3 regions of the Priestia flexa genome follow, and region 3 is predicted to be linked to each of the others. Evidence: riboswitches for the same ligand, from Rfam matches in the RefSeq annotation. Region 3 holds a riboswitch; each other region holds the start of a gene.
The links. Region 3 has a riboswitch for S-adenosylmethionine ahead of LZP85_RS04695 (hypothetical protein). Riboswitches for the same ligand answer to the same signal wherever they lie in the genome.
Positions count from the first base shown of each region.

Region 1: another riboswitch for S-adenosylmethionine. It lies ahead of LZP85_RS17775 (methionine ABC transporter ATP-binding protein); the one in region 3 lies ahead of LZP85_RS04695 (hypothetical protein).
Region 2: another riboswitch for S-adenosylmethionine. It lies ahead of LZP85_RS17410 (YezD family protein); the one in region 3 lies ahead of LZP85_RS04695 (hypothetical protein).

Region 1 covers NZ_CP090431.1:3,444,977-3,448,254, reverse strand. Annotated here, with positions in the region: gene gcvH (glycine cleavage system protein GcvH) at 19-402, shown strand; gene LZP85_RS17790 (YusG family protein) at 511-753, shown strand; gene LZP85_RS17785 (toprim domain-containing protein) at 984-1,334, shown strand; gene LZP85_RS17780 (thioredoxin family protein) at 1,348-1,647, shown strand; SAM riboswitch class I at 1,792-1,898, shown strand; gene LZP85_RS17775 (methionine ABC transporter ATP-binding protein) at 2,009-3,037, shown strand; gene LZP85_RS17770 (methionine ABC transporter permease) at 3,027-3,278, shown strand, end outside.
Region 2 covers NZ_CP090431.1:3,379,566-3,382,843, reverse strand. Annotated here, with positions in the region: gene LZP85_RS17420 (alanine/glycine:cation symporter family protein) at 1-686, opposite strand, end outside; gene cdaS (sporulation-specific diadenylate cyclase CdaS) at 897-1,520, opposite strand; SAM riboswitch class I at 1,743-1,849, shown strand; gene LZP85_RS17410 (YezD family protein) at 1,954-2,097, shown strand; gene LZP85_RS17405 (phosphoadenylyl-sulfate reductase) at 2,193-2,903, shown strand; gene LZP85_RS17400 (sulfate permease) at 2,923-3,278, shown strand, end outside.
Region 3 covers NZ_CP090431.1:927,501-930,778, forward strand. Annotated here, with positions in the region: gene LZP85_RS04685 (LapA family protein) at 180-503, opposite strand; gene LZP85_RS04690 (M48 family metallopeptidase) at 690-1,433, opposite strand; SAM riboswitch class I at 1,699-1,800, shown strand; gene LZP85_RS04695 (hypothetical protein) at 1,869-2,117, shown strand; gene LZP85_RS04700 (hypothetical protein) at 2,411-2,683, shown strand; gene LZP85_RS04705 (hypothetical protein) at 2,680-3,024, shown strand; gene LZP85_RS04710 (MFS transporter) at 3,038-3,278, opposite strand, start outside.

The DNA.
Region 1 (3,278 bases), 1.5 Mb from region 3:
TTTATTGGAGGGATTAAGATGAGTACACCAAAAGAGTTGCGTTATTCAGAAGAGCATGAGTGGGTAAAAAGCGAAGGAGAAGTTTTCCGGGTAGGAATTACACACTTTGCACAATCTGAACTTGGTGACATTGTATTTGTTGAGCTTCCAGAAGTTGGCGATAAAGTTGAAGCAGACGAGCCGTTTGGTAGCGTAGAATCTGTGAAAACAGTATCAGAGCTATATGCACCAATTAGCGGTGAGGTTGTAGAAGTAAACGAAGAATTAAGCGATAATCCTGAGTTTGTAAACGAGTCTCCATATGAAAAAGCATGGATGGTTGTAATTAAGCCTGCTGATTCGGCAGATGTTGAGAAGCTTATGACAGCTGAACAATACGATGAAATGATTAACGAAGGTTAATTGACTTCATCTTAAGACATTTCACTTGGTATATCCATAATTTGTCTTCATGGACCTATAACAAAAAGGGCACTCTATTTAGTAAACAAGCTAAAGGGGTGTCTTTTTATGTTCGAACGTAAAAAAATTGACATAACGGATCGAATTACAGCAAAATTTCATGAAAATGGTATGCAATTGTATGTAGATAAACAATCAATTGGCCATGTGAATTATGGTGCAACGGGTAATCAATATAATTTAGAGTCAGGTTACACGCAAGAAAATAACAAGATTTATCAGTATGCTGACGTCCAGGCTGGAGCTACACAAAAGTATACGGACTGCGATTCAGAAGAGGGTTGGTGCTAAATTTAGCATGAAACCTCTGAGTGCGAGACTGATGGCGCCAACCACATAAGGTTTGGCGCCATCAGTCTAAGATGACCGAAAATAGTCTATTTTTTCAATAAAAACAATTCATATATGTTCTTTTTACAGCAAAATCTTTTAAAAAACAGGGGAACTGTGTTACATTAACGAATATTGTATAGCATAAAGGAATAACGTTACTATACAACTGATAATTATAGGTGATGACGATGCGTTTAATAGAAATTGAAAAAGTAATTATTGTAGAAGGTAAGTCTGACAAAAAGCGAATCGAAAGTATTATTAATGAACCGATTGAGATTATTTGTACAAATGGAACCATCAGCTTGTCAAAGCTAGATGAGATTATCGATTCCACGTATGATAAAGATGTGTATATCTTGGTTGACTCAGATGATTCCGGCAATAAATTACGGAAACAGTTTAAAAAAGAACTTCCGGAAGCGGAGCACCTTTATATCGATAAAATGTATCGTGAGGTAGCGGCGGCCCCAAGAAATCATATTGCTACGGTACTTTTAAGTGCTAATATAGATGTTAACGCAGAATTTTTAATATAGAAGGATGAGTAACATGGAAGAGTGGACAGAGGAACAGCTAGACGAAAAGCTAAATAAAGACGAGCGTACGGTTATTTTTTTCCATACACCCCTTTGTGGAACGTGCCAACTAGCTAAAAAAATGTTAACAGTAGTAGAAGCGATTATTCCAGACTTAACAATCGGAATGAGTAATTTAAACTATATGCCTGCTAAAGCGTCTTTGCTTGAAATTGAAAGTGTTCCATGCCTAATTGAATATGGAAATGGCGAAGTGAAGCAGAAGCTGTATGCTTTTCACTCTGTTGAATACGTAATGGAACGTCTTAGTTAAACAAACATTTGTTTAAGAGTGTGCATGGGATTATTATCCTATGCGCATTTTTTGTTGACACCCTTTCTGACACATGCTAGAATCACAAACATAAATGAATGAATATTTGATGAAAACAAAATAATTTCAATAATTTGTCGTTAACTCTTATCAAGAGAGGTGGAGGGACTGTGCCCTATGAAACCCGGCAACCGTCAGACTAACTGAAATGGTGCCAATTCCTGCAAAGCATAAGCTTTGAAAGATGAGAGAAAGGATTTTATCAAAAACCTTTCTGCTCACGTGTAGAAAGGTTTTTTTATTTTCTAAAAGCAAGGACACACTAAGCAGACAGAGCAAGTCAACAAAGAAGGTGAAGAAGATGATTACGTTACAAGATGTAACGAAAATATATGATGCTAAAAGTGGGAAAGTCACGGCCGTTGATCAGGTTAATTTATCAGTGGCAAAAGGCGAAATCTTCGGCATCATTGGATACAGTGGAGCAGGGAAAAGCTCTCTTATTCGCTTATTAAATGGTTTAGAAACACCTACTTCTGGAACAGTAGAAGTAGCAGGAAATCAAATTGGGAAAATTAAAGGTGCTAAGCTTAGACAAGCTCGCCAAGAAATTAGCATGATTTTTCAGCATTTTAATTTACTTTGGTCTCGTACCGTGCAGGAAAACATTGCGTTTCCACTTGAAATTGCCGGTGTTCCAAAAAACAAACGAGCAGAACGTGTAAACGAGCTCATTAAACTAGTTGGATTAGAAGGTAGAGAAAATGCCTACCCATCTCAGCTGAGTGGCGGGCAAAAACAGCGTGTAGGAATCGCAAGAGCGTTAGCTAATAACCCAAAAGTCTTATTATGTGACGAAGCAACATCGGCACTTGATCCACAAACAACAGATTCGATCTTGGATTTGCTAGTTGATATTAATGAAAAGCTAGGTTTAACGATTGTCTTAATCACGCATGAAATGCACGTAATCCGTAAAATTTGTCATCGCGTAGCTGTGATGGAAAATGGAAAAGTAGTCGAACAAGGAGAAGTACTTGAAGTATTCCGTAAACCACAGCAAAATATTACAAAGCGATTTGTACAGCAAATTTCAGAGCCAGAAGAAACGTTTGAGACAGTGGAGCAGGTGAAGGAACTTTATCCAAGCGGTCGAATTGTTCAGCTCACATTTGTAGGTGGAAAAGCGGAGCAACCGCTCATTACGAGCATTTTAAAAGCATTTGATGTCACGATTAACATCTTACAAGGGAAAGTTTCTTATACACAAACGGGCTCTTATGGAACCTTATTTATTCATTTAGATGGTGAAGAAGCAGAGGTTAATAAAGTAATTGAGTACATCCGTGAACAACAGGTAGAAATTGAGGTGATGACGGATGCTAACTGAATTATTCCCAAACGTAACGTATGATAAATTTAGTGCAGCAACGATTGAAACACTTTATATGACAAGTATCTCAGTTGTTGCCACGTTTATATTAGGAATTGTGCTAGGCTTACTTCTATTTTTAACAGGCAAAGGTCAGCTTTGGGAAAACCGCTTCGTTAATATTATTATAGGAGCTTTTGTAAACATCTTTCGATCCATTCCATTTATCATCTTACTAATTTTGCTCATTCCGTTTACA
Region 2 (3,278 bases), 1.5 Mb from region 3:
AATGCTAGTCCAATATATACAACTGCCATTACTACTACAATTAACTCTGATGCTTTGGCTACTCGTTTAATACCACCAAAAATGAGAACACCCACAATGGCTGTAACAACAACACCAACAATTAAGCGATTAACGCCAAAAGCTTCTTCAAAAGCAAGTGAAATAGTATTAGCTTGTACAGAGTTAAATACTAATCCGAATGAGATTGTAATTAAGATGGAAAATAAAACACCCATCCAGCGTTTGTTTAAACCTTTTTCCATGTAGTAAGCAGGACCACCACGAAAACCGTCTTTGTCTTTTACTTTATATACTTGAGCAAGGGTGCTTTCAATAAAAGCTGATGCTGATCCAACTAAAGCAACAACCCACATCCAAAACACTGCTCCAGGTCCCCCAAGAGCAATTGCAGAAGCAACACCAGCAAGGTTCCCAGTACCTACACGAGCTGCTGTACTAATAGCAAAAGCCTGAAAGGAGGTAATTCCTTTTTTATCGCTTCCGTCTGTTTTAGCGCCTTCACCTAACAAGCGAACCATTTCTTTGAACTGACTAAACTGAACGAATTTTGTACGAATTGTAAAATATAATCCAACTAATAAAAGAAGCGCAATTAATATGTAAGTCCATAAAAAATTATTGGCTTCATCCACAAAGCTGCTGAATAGAGTCGATATGGTTTCCATCCTAAAAGTTCTCTCCCTTAATTAATGATTAACCTTAGCTGTTCATAAAAAGAGTCATTTTAATGATGCTTTTTTAAAATGTGTAAGGTTTTCTGACATTAGTGATTATAGCGCGTTAGACGTATAAAAGGCAACCTGTAATAAGTTTTTTTTATCGTGTAATCTCTTTTTTTATAACTATAAGGTATGATGTCAGACAGGTGTAGTCGCTTACAGGATGTTTTTGCTGGAATGGATTGGATATAAGCTACCGTCTAAAGCAAAAGATATTCGACCGCTTTCTTCTGATACAACTAAAATAAGTGCGTCGCACTGTTCAGACATACCAAGAGCTGCACGGTGGCGTGTTCCAAGCTTCTTTTGCAGTACTTTTGTGGACAGTGGTAAAACATTAGCAGCCGAAATAATTTGATTGTTTCTAATCACAATGGCACCATCATGTAATGGATTTCCAGGATAAAAAACTGTTTCAACGAGCGTAGACGTAACGGGAGCGTGAATAGGAATTCCTTTTTGAATTAAGTGCTCCACTGAGTCATTTCTCTCAATAACCATTAAAGCTCCATGATGTTTCTCAGATAAATTATGTATCGCGAGTGAAAGAGCTGCGTATTCGTGGGTGTAAGGAGACAAGTAATGTCTTAAATAATAGGATGCAGCTGTGGACTGTACGCTTTGAAATAATTTTCTTAAGTCTTCAAAATCACATAAAACACAGTGGTCACTGCTTTCTAGATGTTGCTGAATTTTGGTTGCTTCCGCTGCTATTTGACTTAAATGATTTTGTAAACTTTGTTTAATTACATCATCTAATTGAAAAGAGTGACTTTCCATCATTGAACATAGCTCCAATCTAAAATAATTATTATGTTTTAATGTGTACGAAAGACATAAATCTATACTATAACGGTGTGAATTAAGAGTGACGCCCAAAAAAATTGCGCATATAATGAAAAAATAATAGATATTTCTGTTAATTTAAAGTATAGTTTTCTTATCGGATAAATTATTTTTGCTGTTGACAAATATTCTAAATATGCTAAAATTTTTAAAAAATACTTATCCAGAGTGGTGGAGGGAACTGGCCCTTTGAAACCCAGCAACCTGCATGTTGTGCAAGGTGCTAACTCCAACAAAATGATTTTCATTTTGAAAGATAAGGTGAATTTGTTGCCTAATCAGTCTTTCAGATGTGGAAGACTTTTTATTTTCCATGAAAAAACAGAAGCCTGTTGAATATATTGTTAACAAATAAGGAGGGACTGTGATGGCACAAAACTCTGACTTAAATTCTGTTTTTGCAAGCGTAGAAAAAATGTTAAGCGACATGAAGTTTGGCTCAATCACGCTTGTGGTTCAAGATGGGAAAGTAGTTCAACTCGAGAAAAATGAAAAAGTAAGAATTAAATAAATAGCTGACTAGACAAACTAGAGGCGGTTTTATCCTTCATTATGGGGGTAAAACCGTCTTTTTTGATTGGATAACAAAGTATTGGAGTGAAAATCATGAGTGTATATACGTATGAAAATTGGCCAAATCAATTTCCGACTTTTGATGAGCAAGATGAAACAAAGGGAGCTTTAAAGGCGTTAGAGTGGGCATATAACCATTATGGTGATTCTCTTATTTACGCATCTAGCTTTGGAATTGAAGGAATTGTATTAATTGATTTAATTTCAAAAGTGAAAAAAGATGCTCACATTGTTTTTTTAGACACAGGTGTTCATTTTAAAGAGACGTACGAAGTCATTGAAGCAATTAAAGAGAGGTTTCCAGATTTACGTATCCAAATGAAAAAGCCTAACCTATCGCTAAAAGAGCAAGCTGAAAAGCATGGAGATGAACTTTGGAAAACTGAGCCTAACCTATGCTGTCAAATTCGCAAGATTATTCCTTTAAAAGAATCACTTGCTCCGTATGATGCTTGGATTTCAGGGTTAAGAAGAGAACAATCTGAATCAAGAAGTAAAACAGAGTTTTTTAATAAGGACGAGAAATTCAAAAAGATTAAAGTTTGCCCATTAATTCATTGGTCTTGGAAAGAAATTTGGCGATATGTATATAAGCATAACTTGCCGTATAACAAACTTCACGATCAAGGGTATCCAAGCATTGGATGTGAGCCCTGTACGCTACCTGCCTATAACATGGAAGATTTACGATCTGGAAGATGGGCAGGTACTAAGAAAGTGGAATGTGGCTTACATGAATCTTAAATGAAAGAGCTGAAAATTTATGCTTGTTTACATTGCTTTTGCAATCGCCCTCTTTTTTGCGATGAATATTGGCGCAAGTGGTGCAGCTGCTGCTATGGGAGTCTCTTACGGTTCAGGTGCCATTAAGCATCGCAAAGTGGCATTAGCTATATGTGCACTAGGTATTTTACTAGGTGCTGTTATCGGTGGAGGAGAAGTTGTTAAAACCATTGGTTCTGGTATTATCCCAGAAAGTATTCTAACGGTGGAGCTAGTTATTATTATTTTAGCTTCTGCAACTCTATCATTATTCTTTGCTAATTTAATTGGAATACCACTATCAACTAGTGAAGTGACAGTAGGATCAGTTGTAGGTGTTGGGATTGCCTATCAATC
Region 3 (3,278 bases):
TGCGGGGTTTCAAGCCGTCTTGCTAATTCCGTAGGAGTCAAACATTTCCCATTTCACTCACAGGCTACTGACATAGCTAGTACACCCTTTATTATAATAATTGAGGGGGTAAGGAGGAAAAACAAAAAATCCTGCCCTCCCGTAGTGTTGGGAAAGCAGGATTTTAGTATATCTCTATATTAAGCTGATGGTTCACCTTGCGTTGATAAAGGTTTTTCTAGATCAGCTTGTGGTTCTGAGTGAGTGGCTAGTTGCGTTTCTAGTTCGGCAATTCGTTTTGTTTGTTGCTTGTTTTTACTTTTAAGCTGAGTGATTTTAACAAAGCTTAGTGAAGCAGCGACGACACCACCGAATACAGCCGATGTTAAAATAATTAAAATAAGTGGCCAGTCTTGTGAGCCAAAGACATAGTTAAATTGAACTGGCTCATTGTTGATGACAGCTAAGATAGCAATAATAAGAGCGAAAATAAGACCTAAAATGAAAAAGCTTTGTCCTTTCATTAGGTGCACATCCTTTCTGAAGATAGATAAAGGAGCAAAATTAAATTTTATACTACCTTTACATATACTTAACCTATATTATTCAACTATAAACATTTTTTATTATAATTAAGTTTTAACAAAACACAATATGCAAAAACACCCATCCTTTGTGTAGTTTAGGATGGGTGTTTTGCTGTTAGCTGATTAGAATGCTTGTAAGCTATTTTCTTCTAACCATTGTTTACGCTCTGCTGCATCTTCAAATAATGAGTCTGCATCTGTAAATTGTGAAGCAATCACATATTCAATTGTTGTTAATGGTGCTAGAAGTAGACGCCAGTTCAATACTAGCTCACCGTTTTCCATCGTTGCATATGTATCTTGCAGTTCCTTCCACGCTACAGAGTCAGGTGCATCTGCTGCTTGTTTTTTCACTGCTTTTAGTGCTTCGCTGAATTTTTCATTTGCTCGTCCTTGGTACCATTCTGTTAAAAGGTTTTGAATTCCCTCGTTTGTTTCTTGTTCAGACCAGGATGATGGCACTGTTGCGATAAATTTAGCACGGAACGTCATCTCAGGTTGCTCCACATTATCACGAACGATGTTTAAGCGGTACTGACGACCTAAATACGAAAATTTGTCATCGTTTTCAAAAGATGCCGTCTTTGCTTTAGGTGCAGCTGGCGTTTTGTTCTCAGTTTTTGCTTTTTCGGCTTTTTTAGCAGCCGGTTTTTTTGCTTCGGTTGGTTGATTACCACCGTTAAGTTGTTTTAAAATCCAAGTCGCTTTACGAGAAATAACAGAGCGAACGTTGTGCTCGTTTAAGCCTCGTGGGATAATTACGGTTACCCCTTCATTGTCACAAATTTGGACCGTAATATCGGTTTTATTTGGAACGACTTTAATTTTGTAGTCAATTGTTTGATTGCCAATTTGATACGTATACATATAGTTTTTCGTGCTCCTTTCTACAAATCTTCATTTTATAAGCAAAGGTAGAGTTTGGTCAAATGAAAGAATAATCAGAAAAGTATCCAGGGATTTAATTAACGAATTACATTACGTTTTTTTGTTAGTTTTTACGTAAAGAAAGGAAAATATTCTCGCTTTACTATGCATAGGTTAAAAAGAGTGATAAAACTGAAAAAAAGAAAAATTTAAAAAATACTCTTGCTAAATAGGAGATATTTGGTATAATGAAATCTAATTTAAAAAGTTATCACGAGTGGACGAGAGATCTGGCTCTATGACTCCACAGCAACCTACCAACGTAAGGTGCTCCTACCAGCAAAGCATTAGCTTTGGGTGATAAGACGGGTGAAAGCTCATTTTGCATCTAAAGCAAAATGAGCTTTTTTGATTTTATTAGAAGGAGAGATACGGATGACACAAACGATTATAAAGAATCATGAAGAAGTGCTAAACGATGTATTAAATCAATTGAAGGAGATTAATGATTTTACCTGTAGAAAGCTTGAGACGTTTTACGAAATTGTAGTAAAGAGCGGAAGGGATACGTATGCCATTGGAATTGACTGCAAAGTTATTGAGGGCTACACAGAAGAAGGTTTAAAAGAAGCTTGTATAGCAAAATTAAAGCGAGTTGGATGGCTGAAAGGTACATACGCTTAAGGTTGTATTCATATCAATTGCAGTCTTGTCTATAATCATGATAAGATGCTTATCTTCTCTCTTTTCTTTTTTCGTTGAAAAGAGATGATATTTGTCGAAATTTTTACACAAAATAACCGTTACAACTTGGTTGGAATTGTGGTAAGGTATAAAACAAGAATATTCTAACAATTTTAAAAGGAGGCTGAACATGGAGCTGTTAATTGAACACGGAAATGACGAAGGTAGCGAACAATTTATTGATCGCGTACTAGACTTCTTAGAGGACGACGAATAAAAGCCTAGAAGCTTATATGAACAAGCTTTTTATAACGGTGTTAGCACTTTTCTTACTATGTTTATCAGCATGTAGCAATTCACCGGAACAATTAGTGAGGGAGTTTAGTAAATATAAAGAATTAGAAGGATTGGACGTGCTGTTGCAAACAACTCCACAACCTGTTGCAAACTCTTTATTAGCTTTTTATGAAACAGTCGATCATAAATTTGGAGTGGTAGAATTTGATGGAGATAATAACTTAAAATCGGAAAAGAGAATTGAAAATATTACAATAAGTACACGGTGAAATTCTTAGATGATAAAGAGGAAGCAGTATACACTGAGCAAGTTGAATTTTATAATGTGACGTTAGATGAGCTTTTGAAAAAACAGTCAAGCACTGAACAAGTAGCTGAAGATAAATCAGAGAGCGAACTATATGAAGAAGAGAAAGAAGCTGATGATTTAAAAGCTCCTTCTGATCCCGGTTTCGTTGTTGGCCTCATCTTAATAGTGGGGAGCGTCTTTTTAGATTTGGGTGTGCTTTCAACTATACTGTTGGTTATCGGTTTAGGTACTATGGTGTTTTATGATGAAATCGTCGAGGTATTTCAAGCGATAAGAAAAGACTTTAGCCAAAAAAGCTAAAGTCTTTTCTTAGTTAAGAGCTAGGTGTTATTTCTTTGGGTGAATAGTCGAGTGCAATATGACGTTGAAGCAGAAGGAGCGCACCGAATGTTAATACAGCTCCAATTAAAAATGGATACATGCTGTTCAGTTCAAAAGCAAAGGCTCCCATCAGAGGCCCGAAAATCCTTCCTAAGCTATCCATTGATGAATTAATACCTGAAGCTGACCCATAGCCGATATTCGTTTTAAGGGTAATCAGAGCGAGTACACAA